DNA from 3 places in the Bacillus sp. AP8 genome. Region 3 is predicted to be linked to each of the others. Evidence: riboswitches for the same ligand, from Rfam matches in the RefSeq annotation. Region 3 holds a riboswitch; each other region holds the start of a gene.
The links. A riboswitch is a leader RNA that binds a small molecule or an ion and turns the genes downstream of it on or off. The one in region 3 is predicted to bind thiamine pyrophosphate.
Positions count from the first base shown of each region.

Region 1: it holds a riboswitch for thiamine pyrophosphate, as region 3 does, so the genes downstream of both, thiM (hydroxyethylthiazole kinase) here and thiT (energy-coupled thiamine transporter ThiT) in region 3, are expected to answer to the same signal.
Region 2: it holds a riboswitch for thiamine pyrophosphate, as region 3 does, so the genes downstream of both, BN349_RS19565 (thiamine phosphate synthase) here and thiT (energy-coupled thiamine transporter ThiT) in region 3, are expected to answer to the same signal.

Region 1 covers NZ_CAPG01000036.1:130,624-137,588, reverse strand. The annotation lists gene BN349_RS09890 (MBL fold metallo-hydrolase) at 1-602, shown strand, start outside; TPP riboswitch at 670-780, shown strand; TPP riboswitch at 1,078-1,188, shown strand; gene thiM (hydroxyethylthiazole kinase) at 1,267-2,091, shown strand; gene thiE (thiamine phosphate synthase) at 2,078-2,719, shown strand; gene BN349_RS09875 (HAD family hydrolase) at 2,716-3,360, shown strand; gene thiD (bifunctional hydroxymethylpyrimidine kinase/phosphomethylpyrimidine kinase) at 3,357-4,157, shown strand; gene BN349_RS09865 (SDR family NAD(P)-dependent oxidoreductase) at 4,296-5,087, shown strand; gene BN349_RS09860 (hypothetical protein) at 5,115-5,624, shown strand; gene BN349_RS09855 (sigma-70 family RNA polymerase sigma factor) at 5,799-6,365, shown strand; gene BN349_RS09850 (DUF4179 domain-containing protein) at 6,313-6,965, shown strand, end outside.
Region 2 covers NZ_CAPG01000082.1:8,545-15,509, reverse strand. The annotation lists gene BN349_RS19585 (basic amino acid ABC transporter substrate-binding protein) at 1-456, opposite strand, end outside; gene BN349_RS19580 (alpha/beta hydrolase) at 976-1,761, opposite strand; gene BN349_RS19575 (DUF2325 domain-containing protein) at 1,788-2,075, opposite strand; gene BN349_RS19570 (FtsX-like permease family protein) at 2,286-2,528, shown strand; TPP riboswitch at 2,938-3,048, shown strand; gene BN349_RS19565 (thiamine phosphate synthase) at 3,137-3,739, shown strand; gene thiS (sulfur carrier protein ThiS) at 3,921-4,124, shown strand; gene BN349_RS19555 (thiazole synthase) at 4,129-4,896, shown strand; gene BN349_RS19550 (ThiF family adenylyltransferase) at 4,893-5,909, shown strand; gene BN349_RS19545 (hypothetical protein) at 6,053-6,412, opposite strand; gene BN349_RS19540 (Xaa-Pro dipeptidyl-peptidase) at 6,743-6,965, opposite strand, start outside.
Region 3 covers NZ_CAPG01000003.1:115,360-122,324, reverse strand. The annotation lists gene BN349_RS00735 (ABC transporter ATP-binding protein) at 1-1,382, opposite strand, end outside; gene BN349_RS00725 (hypothetical protein) at 1,880-2,164, shown strand; gene BN349_RS00720 (hypothetical protein) at 2,426-2,716, shown strand; gene thiT (energy-coupled thiamine transporter ThiT) at 3,008-3,586, opposite strand; TPP riboswitch at 3,697-3,797, opposite strand; gene BN349_RS00705 (ATP-binding protein) at 4,143-5,279, shown strand; gene BN349_RS00700 (YitT family protein) at 5,508-6,407, opposite strand.

The DNA.
Region 1 (6,965 bases), on a different contig from region 3:
CATCTGAGTTTCATAAATATGTAGGCACAATGAAAAGTGGTTTAAAATATAGCTGCAATAGAAGTTTGGATATCTCAATTAAAGAAGGTGACACGGTACCTGGTTTGAATGATTGGGTTGTATATGAAACACCAGGTCATGCGGAAAGTCATATATCATTATATAGAGAAAGTGACGGTGCGTTTATTGGAGGAGATTTACTATTACAAAAGGTATCTCCAAATCCATTAATAGAGCCTCCTATGAAAGAAGGAGACGATCGTCCCAAATCACAATTATTATTAAATCATTCTTTGAATAGATTATTAGAAATGCCAATCCAAACAGTATTTGCAGGGCACGGTGATGAAATTCATCAGCCTAATGATCTAATACATAAGCGCTTGGCTGCTCAACATGAAAGGGCAATGAAGGTGAGAGAGTTATTGAAACAAGAACCGGCTACTGTTTTACAAATCTGTATGAAGCTATTTCCAGGTATATACCAAAAGCAAATTGGGTTAACATTGTCAGAAACATTAGCTCAATTTGATTATTTACTTGATTTAGATGAAATTAGAGGAGAAGAAACAAAGAATGGAATTGTATATTCTGTTAAGTGAAAGTTTTGCAAAAATTAATTACCACAAATGATGTTAGTATGATAGAATGATGTCAAGTTTAATAGAGCAACATTGATAGGGGAGCTTGCACGAGCAGGCTGAGAGTAAGCAAAATGTAGCTTTGACCCTTTAACCTGATTTGGATAATGCCAACGTAGGGAATTTTTATATTAGTATCTAAAAGATGCGATATACCCTATTGGTATATCGTTTTTTGTTTTTGCTGTTTTCTATAAAGTATAGTTTTACCAGTATTAAAGATCGATTCGAGCGTAAGGAATGAGTCTCTTTTGGAAGCAGTGGGGTAGGAGAGGACCAGCTGTGTTATGGATAAGGGAGGATGCTCGCCGATGCTTCGTGTAAAGCGAGTTTTCTAGAGTGAAAATCTATTCCACCTATACTCACCACTTGTTGGGTAAAAGGTGGTAATCGAGACTTGTCGATGGGGAGTATCGAGTAACAAAGCTTAGAAGTAAATAAATTTTTGGGGGGCTTGCACAAGCAGGCTGAGAGTAAGTGAAATGTAACTTTGACCCTTTAACCTGATTTGGGTAATGCCAACGTAGGGAATTGTATTTGGTTATTCTTATGCGATATACCCATTTGGTGTATCGCATTTTCTTTTTTAGAAAATAAAAATTTTTATCGAATGGAGGAGACTAGAATGTTTGAATCAATCCTGGAAAAAGTGAGAGAAACAACCCCTTTAGTACATAATATTACCAACTATGTAACAGTAAATGATGTAGCTAATGTAATATTGGCCTGTGGTGGTTCTCCAATTATGGCGGATGATGTAGCTGAGGTAGAGGATATTACCAGCATTTGTAATAGCTTGGTAATTAATGTTGGTACATTAAATGAAAGAACGGTTCAATCTATGATTTTAGCAGGAAAAAAAGCAAATGAACTTGGGCATCCAGTTATTCTTGATCCTGTAGGAGCAGGGGCATCAAAGCTTCGAACTGCGACTGTATTTAAATTGTTGGAAGAAGTACGCTTTTCTGTTATTCGCGGTAATATTTCTGAAATGAAAACAGTATTTGAAGGAAGCGGTACAACAATGGGAGTCGATGCATCTGCAACAGATAAAGTAACAACTGAAACACTCGAGGAAGCCATTTTATTTGCTCAACAATTGAGTGAGAAAACAGGAGCAGTGATTGCTATCACTGGTGAAATTGATTTAATAGCAACCAACTCGAAGACGAATATAGTCCATAATGGTCATCCTATGATGTCAAAAATTACAGGAAGTGGATGTATGCTTACAGCCATTATTGGTGCATATTGTGGAGCGAATCCCGATCGTTTATTAGAAAGTACCACAGCGGCTGTTTGTGCCATTGGATTAAGTGGTGAGCTTGCCTATCACAAAATGCTTCAATCTGATGGGGGAACGTCCACATTTAGAATGCATTTAATTGACTATATGAGTAAGATGAATTCTACAAAGTTGAGTGAGGGGATAAAAATTGAAAGTAGATAAATCTTCATTGCTACTTTATGCTGTTACAGATCGACATTGGGTGAAGGAAAGCTCTTTAGTACAACAAGTTGAAGCAGCTCTTAAGGGAGGCATTACCTTTTTGCAACTACGTGAAAAAAATCTGTCCAATGAAGCTTTTTTAGAAGAAGCTTTACAAATTAAGCAGTTAACGGATAAATATGACATTCCTTTTGTTATCAATGATAATGTTGATGTTGCACTTGCTTGTGATGCGGATGGTGTTCATATAGGTCAAGACGATTTACCTGTAAATATAGTTAGAGAAAAAATAGGACCTAATAAAATTTTAGGTGTATCTGCTCATACAGTTGAAGAAGCAAAAAGAGCTGAGGATAATGGAGCAGATTATTTAGGAGTAGGTGCTGTTTTTAACACGGCAACCAAGCTTGATGCCAACACTGTATCCTTTCAAACATTAAAAGATATTTGTGAAAGAGCTACGATCCCTATAGTAGCAATAGGTGGTATTAATGAAGAAAATATGACGAAGTTAGGTGGAACTGGTATTGATGGTGTTGCTGTTGTTTCAGCTATTTTTGGAGCAGATGAAATAGATAAAGCTAGTCAACACTTGTTAGCTTTGTCAAAGCGAATGGTGAATGAATGAAAAAATATGCCATATTTGATCTTGATGGAACTTTAATAGATTCTATGAATGTATGGGACATGGCTGTATGTACCTTTTTGCGAAATAAAGGAATTATTATGCCAAATGAATTAATAACGGTATTAAATAAAAAAAGCTTTGAGCAAGGTGCAAACTACTTAATTCAACAGTTCACTTTAGATTTGACAACAGAAGAAGTAATGGCTGAAATTCATGATTTCATAATTCATCAATATATGAATGAAGTCCAGTTAAAACCTTTCGTCCTCGAATTTTTAGAGAATGTAGAAAATCAAAACATAAAGATGTGTATTGTTACTGCATCGGAAAAGAAATTGGCAGAATTAGTTCTAAAAAGATTAAAGGTTCTGGATTATTTTGATTTTATTCTTACATGCGGAGAAGTTGGTTATGGAAAAGATACACCCGATATTTTTTATTTAGCTGCTCAAAAATGGGAGGCTAATATCTCTGAAATTATGGTCTTTGAAGATTCGCTTCATGCTATCCAAACAACAAAAGCAGCGGGTTTCTATACCATAGCTGTTTACGATCGTTCAGCAGATAAGGATAACAAAATGATTCAACAATTAAGCGATAAATATATCAGTAGCTTTGAAGAATGGAGGGATGCAGAATGAAGAAGGTATTAAGTATAGCCGGATCAGATTGTAGTGGAGGAGCAGGAATTCAAGCAGATATAAAAACTATAACAGCTCATAACATGTACGCCATGAGTGCGATTACGGCTTTAACTGCACAGAATACGACTGGTGTATATGCTGTTCAAGAAGCAACACCTGAATTTGTAGGTCAACAATTAGATTGTATTATGAAAGATATTTTTCCTGATAGTGTGAAGATCGGCATGGTTTCCTCTCCAGACATTATTCAAGTGATCGTTGATAAATTAATCGATTATCGTCCCAATCATATTGTTGTCGATCCCGTTATGATTTCTACTAGTGGTAGCAAACTATTAAATGAAGATGCCATGGACATGCTTATTACGAAATTAATACCATTAGCTAGCTTAATTACACCAAATATACCTGAGGCTGAATGTCTAAGTGGTATGGTTATACATAATAAAGAAGATATGCAAAAAGTAGCTCTTAACATTGCAGAGAATTATAAGGGGCATATCTTAATCAAAGGTGGTCATCTAGAGGAAACGGCAGATGACTTACTATACAGTGATGGCCAATTTACTTGGTTTCCTAGCGTGAAAATTGATAATTCGAATACGCATGGTACAGGTTGCACACTATCTTCTGCCATCGCTTGCCACTTAGCAGATGGTTGTGATATGAAAACAAGTATTCAAAAAGCAAAGCAATATATAACAGGTGCCCTTTTAGATCAACTCAATTTAGGTGCAGGAAATGGCCCATTAAATCATTGTTATACGCTTGCAATGAATAATGAATTAAGTTAACAATATTAACCGCTTTCTAATTTGAGAGCGGTTTTTTCAAATATATAAAAAATTACAAATATGAATAAATCAAATATGATAAAATAGATGAATAAGCTATACTGAGGAATAATGGAAAATTAGCTTTGAGGTGAAGTTGTGCAAAAACTAGTCAATAAAAATATAATCATTACAGGTGCATCAAGTGGATTAGGAAAAGAAATTGCTTTTCAATCCGCAGCTGCTGGTGCTAATGTATTTCTATTAGCGAGAAGCATTGAGCGTCTTCAAAAAATAAAGAAGCAAATAGAAGAAGCATATCAAGTGAAAGTGTACTGCTATCAATTGGATGTTTCTAATGGTAGTCAAATAGAAGAAGTATTCACAAATATAGAGAGACAGATTGGAACAGTTGATGTATTAGTAAATAATGCTGGATTCGGTCTGTTTGAAGAAGTTATTAATCTTAATCTTGATGAGGCAAAGAGAATGTTAGATGTAAATGTCTATGGATTAATAGCTTGTACTAAAATGGTCGTTCCTTCAATGGTAAGAAAAAAAGCGGGTCACATTATTAATATTGCCTCGCAGGCTGGTAAAGTTGCCACACCAAAATCGAGTGTCTATGCGGCAACTAAACATGCTGTATTAGGATTTACGAATAGTTTGCGCTTAGAAATGTCTGAGCATAATGTATTTGTAACAAGCGTAAATCCTGGACCAATTGCAACACAATTTTTTGATATAGCCGATACGTCAGGAACATATGTGAAAAATGTTCAGAAATATATGTTGAAGCCAGAACATCTAGCTAAAGAGATTATCTCTTGTATGTTGCATAATAAGAGAGAAATTAATCGTCCAAGATGGATGAATGTTGGGGCTGTTTTTTATTCTGTTTTTCCTCGTACTTTTGAAGGTGTTGGTAAGAAATTTTTCTTTAAAAAATAGATTGCCAGATCTTAATGAGGTGAAGAAATGAGAGTGTTACTAGCTGTTTGTATGATAATAAGCATTTTGTTAGGAGGATGTGACCAAGAAAGCGTTCATCCAGGGAAAGTTGGATTTATTACACAATTTGAAAGTAACGATAAAGTGCTAATTGGTGATGTCTTATATCATATTACGCGTGACACGAAAATTCGTACTTCTGATGGAGATAAATTACATAAAAAAGATTTAAAAATAGGTATGAAAATACAGCCTTTTTTTGAAGGTGGACTAGCGGAAACCTATCCAGGAAGAGCGAATGCAAAGCTCTTGAGAATATTAACGGACGAAAACAGTAAGCAGGAAGCTGTTATGATGATTAATGTCATAGACCAACTTCGTCGCAACGAGGATGAACACTTTCTTATTACAAACATTAAACATGTAGAAGAAGAAAATAAATATATTATGGATGTCAAACGTCGTTCAAATGTTGACATGGGGTTTACTATTACAGTAGATGAAGACACATATAAAATTCAATTTATGGAAGTATAGATGAGGGACTGTATCAAAGTGTTTTTTTAGCTCTTTGATACAGTCCCTTTGCCTATCCATGTTAAGTAAATATAGGGAATAGGGTCTTTTTTTATATTTAGAAATTTTTCTGAAACTTTTTCGTGGAATGAAGGTCTAATATATAGTAATGAAGGTTTGTAGGGGGAGTTTTACTTGGAGGAGGAGCAACTTACTATACGAGCAATCAATGGTGATGACATTGCATTTTTACAGCTAATGAATCTTCATAAATTGCCACTTTATAAGACAGCATTAGCTTATTTGAAAAATGAAGAAGAAGCATTAGAAGCCATTCAAGAAGTTACATGTCGTGCGTATGTGAATATAAGTAAGGTTAGAGAAGCGAGCTTTGTTAAAACATGGTTGATTCGGATTATGATTAATTACTGTAATGATAGATTGAGGAGCAAAAGCAAAATTGTTCAACAAGAAGAATTGCTGCATGTTCAAGTTTTTAAGGATTCATACGAGCAATTGGAAATTTTAGATGCAATGAATAGTCTAGATGAACGAGCAAAAGAAATCATAATCCTAAAATATTTTCACGATTTGAAGATTAAAGATATCGCAGCTGTTCTTAATCGTCCAGAAGGTACGATTAAATCATGGTTAAATCGTGCTTTAGCCAGTTTACGGCAACAACTTGAGGATAAGGAGGTGGAGACAAATGCTAGAGAAAGAAGAAAGCCAACTGAACCAGGCGAAAGAAGTCTTAGATAAGATTGAAATACCTATCGACAAATTAGATGCCTCAATATTAAATGGTCTACAAAAAGGAAAGCAATTGAAAAAGAAGAAAAAGCAAAAGAAAACATGGATGATTAGTATTATTTCGGCCGCATTGTTATTTATAGGCTTTACTTCTCTTTTATCTGTCTCACCTGCTTTTGCAGATGCTATAGCTAAAATTCCAGGTATGGAGAATTTTGTGGACGTGTTTAAAAGTAATAAAGGTTATAGTGATGCAGCAGAAAATCATTATTTAGAGAAAATAAATAGTACACAAGAAAAGCAAGGTATCAAGGTTACAATCGATTCTGCTATCAAGGATGAAAGTGGAATGGTGATTTTTTACACTATTGAATCAGACAAAAATTTGACTGAGATGAAAGTTGAAATGATGGGGCTCTATGATCAGCAAAAGCAATCTTTATTGGAAGGATCTTCTTATACATCTGGTAGGGGTTTTGCTAATATAAAAAAAGCAGAAAAACAGTCAGATAAATTTGAATTTGACCATGTTAACCTTTCAGGAGTAAAAGATTTTACATTGAAATTAAAAGTGCATAAACTCGATTTTTCTTTTGATTTCAATTTGAA
Region 2 (6,965 bases), on a different contig from region 3:
TGTACCACCTTGCACTGCTACATATTTCCCTTTCAAATCAGCAGCACTTTTAATTGGACTACCTTTTGGTACAAGGATTTTTTGAGATGCTAGGAAGTATGGTACCGTAAATTCATAAGACTGTTTACGTTCTTCATTAATCGTAATAGCACCAATAGCTAAATCTGCTCGTTTATCTTTTACTTCAACCATCATTGGATCCCAACCAACATGATCGATTGTTACTTTATATCCAGCTTCCTTCGCAACTGCTTTAATTAAATCAACATCAAAACCTTTAATTTCATCTTTGTCTCTATATTCCATAGGAGCATATTCGGCATTTGTTACAATACGTAATGTTTTATCTTTACTTTCACTACCACTCTTACTACCGCTTTCTTCCGACTTACCACAGCCGCTTAATACAACTAAAAAAGCACATAATAGCATAAAACTAATCGTCAACTTTTTCATAGACTTATCTCCCTCAACTAGAAGTTTTTATTTTCTGATTTTTATATATTATATACGCTCGTTCATTTTTATTCAATATTTTGTATAAATATTATTTTTATAAAATTTAGAAAATCATATACTACAGAGGCATATCATAATTAATAGGATGATTGAAAATAAAGCTCCCCTCCTTATACCATATATTCAACTCTTTCAAATAAACGAATCAAAACTGTCGTAACTTCAGCATTAAATATTTTTTAAACATAATGAAAAAAAAACAAAAAAGAGGCTGTCCAATGAGTAACAAGTGATGGACACCCTCTTACATTTTAAGTTATTTCCAAACCACTCCTTCTATTAACCAAAAAGGAAAATAAAACAAAGCATGAAAAATCAGCTTTTTTAGAAAGTCAGAGCACTCACATAAATCGTATCCATAAAAATGCAGATCATATAAAAAGGAACCTCTGAAAAGTAATAAAATATCCCTTTTCTAGAGGTTCCTTTTTATATGTTTATACTTATATTTCTATCTCAAACACTTTCCATCCATCGATTACTTCTTTTGCTTGCTTTTCCTTCTAGTTCTTCAATAAATTGTTGACTATATTCTACTATTTTCAGTTTATCATGGTCCATGGAAGCCACATGATAAGAGTTCTGTAATATTTTTAATTTCTTCTGTAAAGAACTGATATTTTGAAGAATAAAATCAGTATTTTCAGGTGGCGCAACATGATCTATTGCAGATTTTATTCCTAAAACTGGACAATGCACCGTTGGTATTACTTTTTTTGATATATCCATTATTTTTTGTAGTTCATGAACCGCTTTTATGGGTACTTTTGAATAGGTTATTTCGTAAACATTTGCTGCCTTAATATCAGGTTCCCCTTCAATTATATATCTAGGACTGGTTCTTTCTCTCAAATAATCATAGGTAGGTACAGATAAAGCAGCATTAATAACTATAATTCCACTAATATCTTTGTGTTTACTTGCTAGACATAACGCTAGAGCTCCTCCCATTGATTGCCCCAAAATATAAATATTTTCACATGTTTGCTTCAATTGAAAATAGCCCTTTTCTAGCTCGTTGAACCAATCTTCATGAGTACATTTTTCTAAATCTAAATAATGTGTACCATGTCCCTTTAATCTAGGGGCAAGTACTGTATAGCCATATTGCGCCAAGCTTTCTCCCACATATTGTACACTTTGTGGAGTACCCATGAAGCCATGTGAAATGAGAACACCTATCTCATTACCCGGATGAAAAAATGGCTCTGCTCCCTTTATTACATCAAAGTTTTCTCTCATATCGCTCATCCCCTTACCATTTAAATTTAGCTCCTCTTGATTTTCTGTAATTCATTATGAATAGCGCTCCAAGACCGTTTTGAATAAAAAATAGGAATAGACTGTTCATTCGCTCTTTTTTTAATATTGGTTGATAAATTATGGTTGATATAGTCTGTTAAAACTAAAATTAAATCAATATTAGAAGGTATTTCCTTTCGAACCATCTGAGTTTTTCTTCCATTTATATGAATGATTTCTGTAAAACCTTCATTGCACAAATTTTCAGTTATTTTACCTAAATAATCTCCACCTACAACTAATAAAGATTGCATGATTATGAGTTCTCCTTTTCAAAGACTGTTAGATATTTTCTAGTTGCCTATTCAAAGTAAGATATCATGTTATAATTCCATATTAATCATATAATTCATATAAATCAAGTATGAATTAAAATAAAAAATTTTTAGAATCCATATATATATATATGTGCTTCATTTATAATCGCACATTGAAGCTTCGGATATGTCGATTATTAGGATGATATGGAAGCCGCTTTTCAAAGTCAAATGGGCTCTACAATAAAATCAATTTCTTATGTAATGATACTTGTTGTCATTATGACCGTACTTGCTGTTAGCTTAATCTTATACCTTATCATTAAAACAATGATTATTAAACACAAAAGAGAATTGGGTATTTTAAAAGCGCTTGGTTACACTACTTTCCAACTCATAACACAAATCACCTTGAGCTTTTTACCTGTTGTCATCGTGGGAGTTTTATAGGAGGAGTTTTTGGTACTCTATTTTCTAATTCCATTCCTTCCATCCTATTCTCTGAAATGGGCATATTTAATTCAGTCTTCTCAGTCAATATTCCGTTCATGATTGCCTTATGTATTGGTATTATAGTATTGGTATTATAGTATTGGCTTAAATTGTATCTATGTTGGTCACTGGACGAATTAAGCATATTTCAGCTCACAATTTGATTACTGAATAATCTATTTAAAGCTTTAGATACAAGGATTACTCTACTTCTAAAGCTTTTATTTATTCATCTTATAAACTTCTATGCAGAAACTCGCATTTCTAACTATAGCCTAATACTCAATAAATACCATTTAATTTCCAAAATCTACTTGCACATCTTCCAAATACATGCTATTTTAATTAATAACTCGAAACAACCATATATTTACACTAGGGGATCCCTTGATAAGGGCTGAGAATAAAGTAGTTTACTTGCAAACCCTCAAAACCTGAACAGGTTCGTACCTGCGTAGGGAAGTGCTTAAGGCTTTTTTGGACTTATTTAAGGACTAATTCGCACAACCACTTTCCTACTTATTTGGAAGTGGTTTTTTATTATGAAATGAATAGGAGCAAGCATTATGAAATTAATTGCCATAACCGATGACAAGCATTCTGTACATGAACTATCATCAATCATTTTACAAATAAAAGATCGAATTGACTTTATACACATTCGAGAAAAATCCAAAACGACTAAGCAACTTCTTAAGTTATTAGAGCTTTTAATAATGGGAAACCTCCCAAAAGAAAAAATCGTCATGAATAATAGATTAGATGTTTCCTTACTAATGGATATTCCAAATATTCATTTACCTTCATATGGACTACCAGTCAAAAAAGTAAAGCAAAAATGTCCTCATTTCACTGTAGGGCAATCTGTTCATACTTTCAAAGAAGCCACAGAAGCTGAAGCAGATGGTGCTGACTATGTTTTATATGGTCATTGCTTTGAAACAAAGAGCAAACAAGGGAAAACTCCTAATGGATTAGAAACTCTTCGTCAAATAAAAGAGAATCTATCCATTCCCGTTTTTGCTATTGGTGGTATTACACCAGAACGCATACATCAATTACAGCGTATTCGAGCGAACGGAATAGCTGTCATGTCAGGAATTTTTTCAGCATCAAGTCCAACAGATTCCACTAGTCTTTATTATAAAAAGTGTAAAGACAACATATAAGAGATAATGAATTTTGGAATTTTTGTAATTAGCATAAAGTCCCTTATACATTAACAGTCTGAAAGAATTCTATTTTTCAGTCAAGCATTATATAATCCGCATCATTCTACAGCAACTTATCCGATAAAAGATTTGCTAGAAGCTTTTCAAGAAACTTTCTCTGATAAAAGGAGGTGAAATGATGTATATCACTCTAAATGGAAAAATAGCAGAATTACCTCAAGAAGTACTCTCAGTCCAACATCTATTACAGCATTATCAACTAGAAAATCGAATTGTCATTGTAGAGTTAAATAAAGAAATTGTAACCAAAGAAGCCTATGATTCTGTCACGCTTAACGAACGTGATACTGTAGAAATTGTTCATTTTGTAGGAGGAGGATGATTATATGTTAAAAATAGCCCATCATTCATTTCAATCAAGACTTTTACTTGGCACAGGTAAATATCCATCATTTGAAATTCAAAAAGAAGCAGTTGCCGTATCTGGTGCTGAAATTTTAACATTCGCCGTGCGAAGAATGAAAATCTTTGAAGAAAGTCAGCCCAATTTTTTGGAACACTTAGATTTGACTAAATACAAATTATTGCCTAACACTGCCGGAGCAAAGACCGCTGAAGAAGCAGTAAGAATAGCTAAATTAGCTAAAGCTTCTGGTTTATGCGATATGATAAAAGTAGAAGTAATCGGCTGTGATCGCTCCCTTTTACCTGATCCTATAGAAACGTTAAAAGCATCAGAAATGCTACTAGAAGAAGGTTTTATAGTTCTTCCCTATACATCGGATGATGTTGTCTTAGCGAAGCGACTTGAACAACTTGGAGTACATGCTATTATGCCTGGTGCCTCCCCAATAGGTTCGGGTAAAGGTCTAATGAATCCATTAAATTTACAATTCATCATTGAACAATCTTCTGTTCCAGTCATTGTTGATGCTGGTATCGGTTCACCTAAAGATGCTGCATTCGCTATGGAATTAGGAGCCGATGGGGTCTTATTGAATACAGCTGTCGCGAATGCGAAAGACCCTATAAAAATGGCTATCGCTATGAAACTAGCAATCGAGGCAGGACAATTAGGTTTCGAAGCAGGAAGAATACCAGAGAAAAACTATGGGGAAGCAAGTAGCCCTATAACAGGAATGGTGACATCTTGATAAATCGTTACGCTAAGCAAGAACGATTTATAGGTAGGATTGGTCAAAAGCAAATACAAGAAGCACATGTTTTAATTATAGGAGCTGGAGCACTTGGTTCAGCAAGTGCCGAAATGTTAACAAGAGCTGGTGCAGGTAAAATAACCATTGTCGACCGTGATTATGTAGAATGGAGTAATTTGCAAAGACAGCAATTATATACAGAAAGAGATGCAGTTAATAAGCTTCCAAAAGTGATAGCTGCTAAGGAACGATTGCAAAGTATAAATAGCGAAATTGATATAGTATCGTGGATTATGGATGTTAACACATTAAATATTGAACGCATAATAGCTGGTGTAGATCTCATCATCGATGCAACAGATAACTTCGAAACCAGATTAATTGTAAATGATGCTGCCGTTAAACATAACAAACCCTTTGTTTTTGGAGCATGTGTCAGCAGCTATGGTTTACAATTTACGGTTATACCTGATAAAACTCCATGCCTACACTGCCTTATTGATCATGTGACAAATCAGCAAATGACCTGTGATACAGTCGGTGTCATCAGTCCTATTGTTCAACTTGTTGCTTCATATCAAGTAACACAAGGTTTACAAGTAATAACGAATACATTTTTTGACCCTATATTAAGATCTTTTGACATTTGGAAAGGAGAAAACTCAGCAATCAATATCAACAGTTTAAAAAAGAAAAACTGTTTAAGCTGTGGTGATGATAGAACATATCCATTCCTTTCCATGAATTATTCAACAAAAACAGATATTCTTTGCGGACGAGATGCCGTGCAAATTCGACCAGCTGCTGAACGTCATATATCCATTCAAAGTGTATATGAACGGGTACAAAATATCATATCCGATTGTGTTATGAATTCGTATTTACTTTCTTGCTCAATCGATAGAAATCGAATTGTACTTTTTAAAGATGGCAGGGCGATTATTCATGGAACAAACAATCCTGATGAAGCTAGAGCTCTCTACAATAAAATCATGCAATATAATACATAATGAGAATATCCATACATGAATCTCTAAAAACTGTATCCTATTACTTAAGTAATTATGGCTACAAGCTTTTAGAGATTCATCGCTATCATTACAACTTTACTTATCCTAAAATTCAAAAAATATAACAGATACCCTCACACCCATTAATTAAAAAAGAACTCTCCATCTTCAAATAAAATATATTCTTCCTTTAGCTGCCCATCTAATGTTAAATAATCTAAAATAATTTTTAACGGTTCCCTAGAATCCACTACTTGTGTACCACATATATTAATTAAAGGTAATTCTCTATCATCTCTCATACATGTAAGGTTATATGAAAGAACCTCGCCTTTTTCAACATGTTGCTCTTTAAATACTTGAAACTCTTGAAACTCTACCTTTTTTTCATTTTCAAAAATCATCATAGCAATTGTCTGAAATTCAGGAAAGAAAGATTCACCAAAAAATTGATTCATTTCTTTAGTCGTTTTTCCTATATAGATAGATTCATTGTTACTCATTGGAACATCTCCCTTTTTCAAATAAAAAACCTTAACATGAATGTTAAAGTTATTGTTATATTACATTATGTAATAAAAAAAGAAAAATAGTAGCTTTCTTCCCAAAATAAATGAAGGTGTCCAAAAAGGAAAAATTTGATGGACACCCTTTTACATTTTATATGATTTTTATACTCTTTCTTACCTCATCCCAAAGTGTAAAATAAAGCGATGTATAGGACAATACGAGTAACATAAGAATACCCCTTAGGCAAAATACGTCAAGATAACATAAAGTTTAAGGAACTCTTATAGTGATAAAATCACTATTCAGTCAGCCCTATTCACTATTTAAAAATCTATTGCTTTTTTTCCATGTACTATCGGTAGTTTAATATAGCTTTGCCCGAGTTGCACTTCAAATGTTGCACCTGTGGAAGAAGGTATCGTTCGTCTAGAATCACTTCCAGCAATGATGACACCCATTCGATGACCTTTCTTAAATATATAATCTTCAGGCAATGCATGCCACTCAAACTTATAATTCTTACCTATTGTTAATGGTTCTTCTTTT
Region 3 (6,965 bases):
AGCATCTCTAAATCCTTTTTAAAATCAGCTAAATAAATAGCCTGCTGAAGTTCCGTTTCTGTTGCATCTAGCTTACCGAATAAAATATTTTCCTTGATACTTCTTGAAAACAAAAATGGATCTTGTGGTACATAACCTAACCATCCTCTTACATCTTCAAGTTTTACCTCATTAAGAGAATGCTCTGAAACAAGGATTTTTCCTTTACCAAGCGGATATTCTCTAAGCAACTGCCTTATGAATGTTGTCTTTCCACTTCCAGTTTTACCGACAATACCAAGTGTTTGACCTTTTTTAAGCTCTATATTAACGTTTGTTAAATTTTGGATTACCGATGTTGGATACTGAAAATTGAATTTTTCAAAAATAATCTCCTCAGGTATAGCTAATTGATCAACTGTATTTTCTGCATTTCGGACATCTTCTTGATAATTTAACGTTTCTTGTACACGGTCTAATGAGGCATTTCCTCTTTGCATAACATTAATTAATTCTCCTATTGCAAACATTGGCCAAATCAACATTCCTAAATACACATTGAAGGATACTAAATCACCGAGTGTAATGGATTGCTCAAAAACCATCTTTGCTCCATAGCCTAAGCCAATTAAATAGGAAATCCCAACAAGTACATTAATAGTAGGATCAAACAATGAATCTACTACTGCTACTTTCACATTTTTTTCAAATACATCCTCTGTCATTTTATTAAAGCTTTTTTCACTTTGTTTTTCTTGAACATATGCCCTTATGACCCTAACGCCTGCTACAGATTCTAAAACGGAATCATTTAATTTTCCAAATGATTTCTGAGCGGATGTAAAATGCGTGTGCAATTTCTTCCCATAAATCTGCATCAACATCGCCATAATAGGAAGGGGTATAATTGAAAAGAGCGTTAGCTTCCATGAAATGGTGAAGCCCATCGTACATAAAATCGCTGCTGTATATAAAATGGAATCTGTAAATGAAAGAATACCAAAACCAGCAGTTATGGAAATGGCCTTTAAATCATTAGTTGCCTTCGCCATTAAATCCCCTGTTCGATTTTTCTCGTAGAATGTGGGTGTCATGTTTATTAATTTTTTCATGAAATTATGTCTCATTTTTCGTTCAAGAATATAGGCACCGCCATAGAGATTCCGTTGCCAAATGTAACCGATAATATAAATCCCGAAAGACAATATTATAAGAAAAACGATATATTTCGTTACAGTTTCCGCAGTCAACGTTTGTTGATGTATACCATCAATAGTCCAACCTACTAATTTTGCTGGAATCATAACTAAAACATTTACTAATGCTAATAATCCAATAGCTATTGAATATCGTTTCCATTGCTCTTTAAAAAACCAACCAAGCTTTATATAGACATCAAACATCCCTCATCCTCCATCTCTTAATCTGCTAAATAATTTGTTCGTTAAAGACCACAAAAAGCTTTCGCAATAGTATACGAAAGCTTTAATGGATGTAACATATAAAAGCGCATACCGATTTATATAAGCAGCACGCGCACAATTTCTCCATGTATAAAGGAATAGATTACATTACTTGAGCGGGCTGCAATTCTTCAATTGTTATATGTTTAATAAAAATAAAAATTCTTTTCATTTTCATCAGCCCTCCATTTCCTTTTCGTGGTATCGTGAATACATTTTTTACCAATATAACCTCATTGTAAATGAATGTCAATAGCTTTCATTTAACAAGAAAAAAACAAATAAACACCGGAAACTATCCACTTCAAGCATTGCTAGGAAAAATCACTCATCAATAGTTCAATAATACCATTTGCACTATCTATAAGTTTCAAACTAATCATGCTGGGTATTAAACTTTTAAGACATACACAACTATTCAAAAAGGAGTTTTATATATGCAATCTATATTATCTACTAATTTAACTTTAAAAAGGCATCTATCTGTTGAAACAATGATCGCTCTTTATAAAAAAGTGAAACAATGGGAAGGTAATGTTTTTCTTATTCAGCATAATAACTTAATCTCAATCTCTTTATCAAAATTCTCCAAATTCATCACATATATGCTTCTTATTGACTTGAAATCACCCATAAAAATGATTTTCGAAGGTGAAAAAGCACAAGAATTTAAACAGACTCTAAAGCCACTATTAAAAAATCAAGCAGCTATTTCAAATTAATTCTTACGAAAAATAAATCGGACAAGGGGAGATCTTTGTGATACGAACCATTTTAACGCTTATTGGAGCAATAGTTGTCATTGGGTTTATCGTAAACTGGCTATTCTAGGAATAAGTTCCAGTACCTTGGTCAGCCTCGAATAGCATAATCGAGTATAGACAGTTTACTCTTCCTCCTTCTATACGGATTGGCTTATGACCTAGAGGAGCTAAAGTGCTGGAGCTAAAATAAAATCGAAAAATCAAACAAACCTATATATAATGTCACCAGGGGCATTTGTTAAAATTCCATATGATAATCCCGCTAATCTTGAAAGTTTTTCGCAACCAGAAAGAGATATCTCTGACTTTACAATATCTTCAGATGAAAGACTAGTTGCATTTGATTCATTATCTAATCCCGAAACGAAAGGTACCTTTTACTATGATATATTTTTATTTGATAGAGATAAACAAGAAGAACTACAACTAACAGAGCATAAAAAAAGGGCATTTAACCCTGCTTTTTTGCAAGACAATTCAAAAGTGTACTACATCGTTGAAAATAGCTAGGAAAAAGATGGTAAGGACCAATTTGATTTATATTATTACGATTTAAAAATAAAAAGAGCCATCATTCTTACAAAAAATGAATAACGGAAAAAGGGCAATCTATGTCAAAAACGATTGAATCGTATTGACATCAGATTAACCCTTTTTAAGAATATACATAGGTATATAGTACAAACTGAGGCGTACTTAGTTTTATCATTGGACATTTTAACATCTATATTTATTGGTCATCGATATAATTGAATATCTTAGAATGAATCAAACTTACATGATATCATTCGAAAATGAAGCTTATGCCATTTTTTTTACTAGAACGCGAGATGCAGTCGTATATAAAGTGACTACTACAACAGAGCATAATATAAAACTTGGTAGCATATACGTTCCATTATATACAGCCGAGAAAGTTGCAATCGAGAAACCTTTTAAATCACTTGATGAGAAATAGATAATTCCAGTTGCAAAATGACATAAAAATCTTAAAAAGCTTCCAACAAAAACTCCCAAAATAATATTCGTAATAGCTTTTCCTCTGTGGCCATTTGCAAATCCTTCCGTAACTCCTTTTGCAAAAATTCCCGCTAATCCTACAACCGTAAATGCTAAGAAATAATCAATAAAGCCTTGAAGTGGATGGATAATATAAGTCATTCCTAACGCAACCTGTAGCAGTCCTAATAAAAAGCCTGTCAATAATCCACCTTTTAATCCCCATCGAAATGCCATTAAAAATACAGGAACCATTGCGATTGAAACGGAACCACCTTGCGGCCAAATTCTTGAAAATACAAAATTAGAGACCATATCCAATAACAAGGCTAGCGCTGCAAAAACAGCAATTTCCACTAAAAATAATGTTTTCTTATTCATTTTTTCCTCCTCTTCCATTGAGGAGTTAAAGATTGAGAGTTATATGTTCCTCATGTTTTTACTTTGTAAAACGTAAAAAAACAATGAGGGTGTAAATGGATCCCACATTGCTTTATCCATAATCACATCCCTACGCTAGCATTAACTAACAGGTTCATAGGGTCAGAACTCCAACGTTCACTCTCAGCCATTAGCTCCCCTTGTGGTAATTTATTCTTTTCAGTAATAATAATGTACATCTAATTCCACAATTTTTCAACTACCTTTTGATATAAATAGTCATGTCAGAAACCTATACTATATACTAACTTCTACTATAATATAGAAAAATAAATAAAAAAAAACAGAATAAAAAGAATATAACCCTACTAAAAAAAGGAAAAAACATAAATGTGTAGAATTAATAAATGATGATGTATTAGTAAAATAACTAAACTTATGTCAATCTTTTAACAAAACATTTTTTCCCTATAACAACCTTACATATGCTATATTTAGAAAATTTAAACATTTTGCCGTTATTTCATTTTAAATAATGGAGGTGGACACTGCTAATATGAGCAAGGAAAGAAATCCTATTATTCATTTGTTAAACATGCGGGAAGAAGAAATTCTAGTTTCATGGAAGCAAAAAATTAACAGAAGCCACAATCATCATAGAAAAAACAAAGTGTTCAAACATCTTCACTTATTATTTCAATTGTACAAAAACATTTTAGAGCATCCCAATGTCGATCACTCTTTAAAGATTAAAGCGCTTTCTAAAAAAGTTGCCAATGGAAGATTTGAAGATGGAGAAGAACTAAAAGAATTTCTAGAAGATATTTCTATCATAAGGTTAAATTTATTTGCACTTATTAGTCAATGTGATGAAAGCATTGATAATAAATCCATGGCAAAGGAAAAAGTTAATTATTTACTGGATTTGTTCTTATATAATACCATTACCATTTTTATCGAATTAACAAATGAACTAAAAGATAAAGAGAATGAGAAGATATCTGAGACCCATCGAGAAAGATTAACTATGTTGGGTCAAATCACATCTAGCTTCGTCCATGAATTTCGAAACCCTCTAACATCGATTAAAGGATTTATCCAACTTCTAAAAGCCGAAAATTCTGATTTGAAATATTTGGATATCATAGCTAATGAACTAGAGCAGCTAAACTCAAGGATTTCCCAATTCTTACTTTTATCGAGAAAAGAACAAATTGATATAAACCCAGTTATTTTTTCTTTAAATCAGTTAATTGAAGAAGTGATTACTTTTCTCTACCCAAGTATTGTCGATACGAATGTTAAGGTGGACACCTTTTTAGAAGAGGACATTTTTATACTTGGCTATCTAGACGAAATTCGTCAAGTATTATTGAACATCATATTAAATGCGTTAGATGTAATCGCACATGTTAAAAATCCTACAATCGTTGTATCAACCTCTAAAAAAGACAGGAATTTTATTGAACTAACTATATCAAACAACGGTCCTCAAATAAAAGATGATTTATTGAAGGATATTTTCAAACCATTTACGACAACAAAGAAGAATGGCACTGGATTAGGTCTTTTTGTGTGTAAAGAAATCATTGAAAAGCATCGAGGAGCGCTATCATGTATTTCAACAGCAAAAATCACGGCCTTTACGATTTCACTTCCAATCACAGTGCCGGCAACTTTGTTAACTGAATAACATAACCATATATGTAAATATATAATCGGAATTTTTCATAATACATAACTAAAGAACAAAACGAGAGAGGGTATCCCAAAAGGCATGATTTGGGTGAATACCCTCTTACTTTGTATCATTTATCTAAATTTTTCATAATAAGCAAAAACATGTTAAATCAGCTTAATACACATAAAAACATAATATATTTTAAAAACAAGCTAGATAAAGCATCGAAGCTGTCTTTTTTTAGTGAACAGATTTCTTTTTAAATCTTCCACCTCTAACTTCCGCAACATTACCCACTGCAAGAAACGCTTCAGGATCGATTTCTTCGACAATCGATTTTAGTTTAGACTCTTCTAAACGAGTTATAACGCAAAAAATTACCTTCTTCTCTTCACCAGTATATGCTCCTTCACCCGTTAAGTAAGTAACTCCACGGCCAAGACGAGCTAATAGAGCTTCACCAATATCTAAATATTTTTCACTGATAATCCAAGCAGATTTCGATTCGTCTAATCCTTGAAGTACGATATCAATTGTTTTGGAAGCTACAAAATAAGCAATTAGTGAATACATAGCTCGATTCCAACCATATACAAATCCTGCACTGCCAAGAATAAAAATATTCACAAACATAATCATTTCCCCAACGGAAAATGGTAGCTTTTTATTAAAAACTATTGCCAATATCTCCGTACCATCTAATGATCCACCATTACGCATTACTATACCTATACCAACACCAATAATAATTCCTCCAAATATCGCTGCTAGTAAAACATCATCAGTAAAACGAGGAATATCATGTAACAAGACCGTTGCAGAAGATAATACAATAATCCCATACATCGTAGAAAGAGCAAATGTTTTCCCTATTTGTTTATAACCGATAAAAAAGAACGGGAGATTTAATAAGAATAGAAAGATCCCTAAGCTGATACCTGTTAAGTGAGAAGAAATAATGGAAATACCTGTTATTCCTCCATCAATAACCTTATTAGGAATTAGGAAACTTTCTAATCCTACTGCCATCAACATTGCACCAAAAGTAATAAATAATGTTCTTTTTGCAATTTTCCCTTTGGATAATCCTTTATGTTGTATTTTTCTAATGGTTTCTTCACTAATCTTACCTTGAGTCATTAACTTCTCTTTTACTGTGTCTCTCCTTATTGAATCCAATTCAATCATCCCCTTTTTTTATGTAACATTATTTTATATAAAAATTATACAATTCAAGATTCAATGTTTAACTTTTTCTCATTTAGGTAATAAAATAACAATCCTTTTAAGTGATCTTGTTAATTAACAATAAAAAGTTTCACGTAAAGGAGTGTTTGACCTTTTTAAGAAACATGTCAAACATTTAAGTTTTTCTTATTTAACTATAATTTGTTAAATAATGATTTTCATTCATTCTTAAGATTAATTTATACATAATTTTACTATTTATTATACTTTTACCTATTTTAATCATACATGAAAATCATATTCATATAAACTGATTAGTTTACTTATATTAATTTTCATTATGATATTTGGCCGTTATATTTATATACTAATTAGATCCTGTAACAGCACATACTCTAAATGTTAATCCACTCCCACAGAAGTCTCAAAGCTTAAGAGAATAGGCGTAATATAAAAAAAGAATCAACTTTAACTTAAACCATCATTTTTCATGGTTAAGCTTAAGAAGGT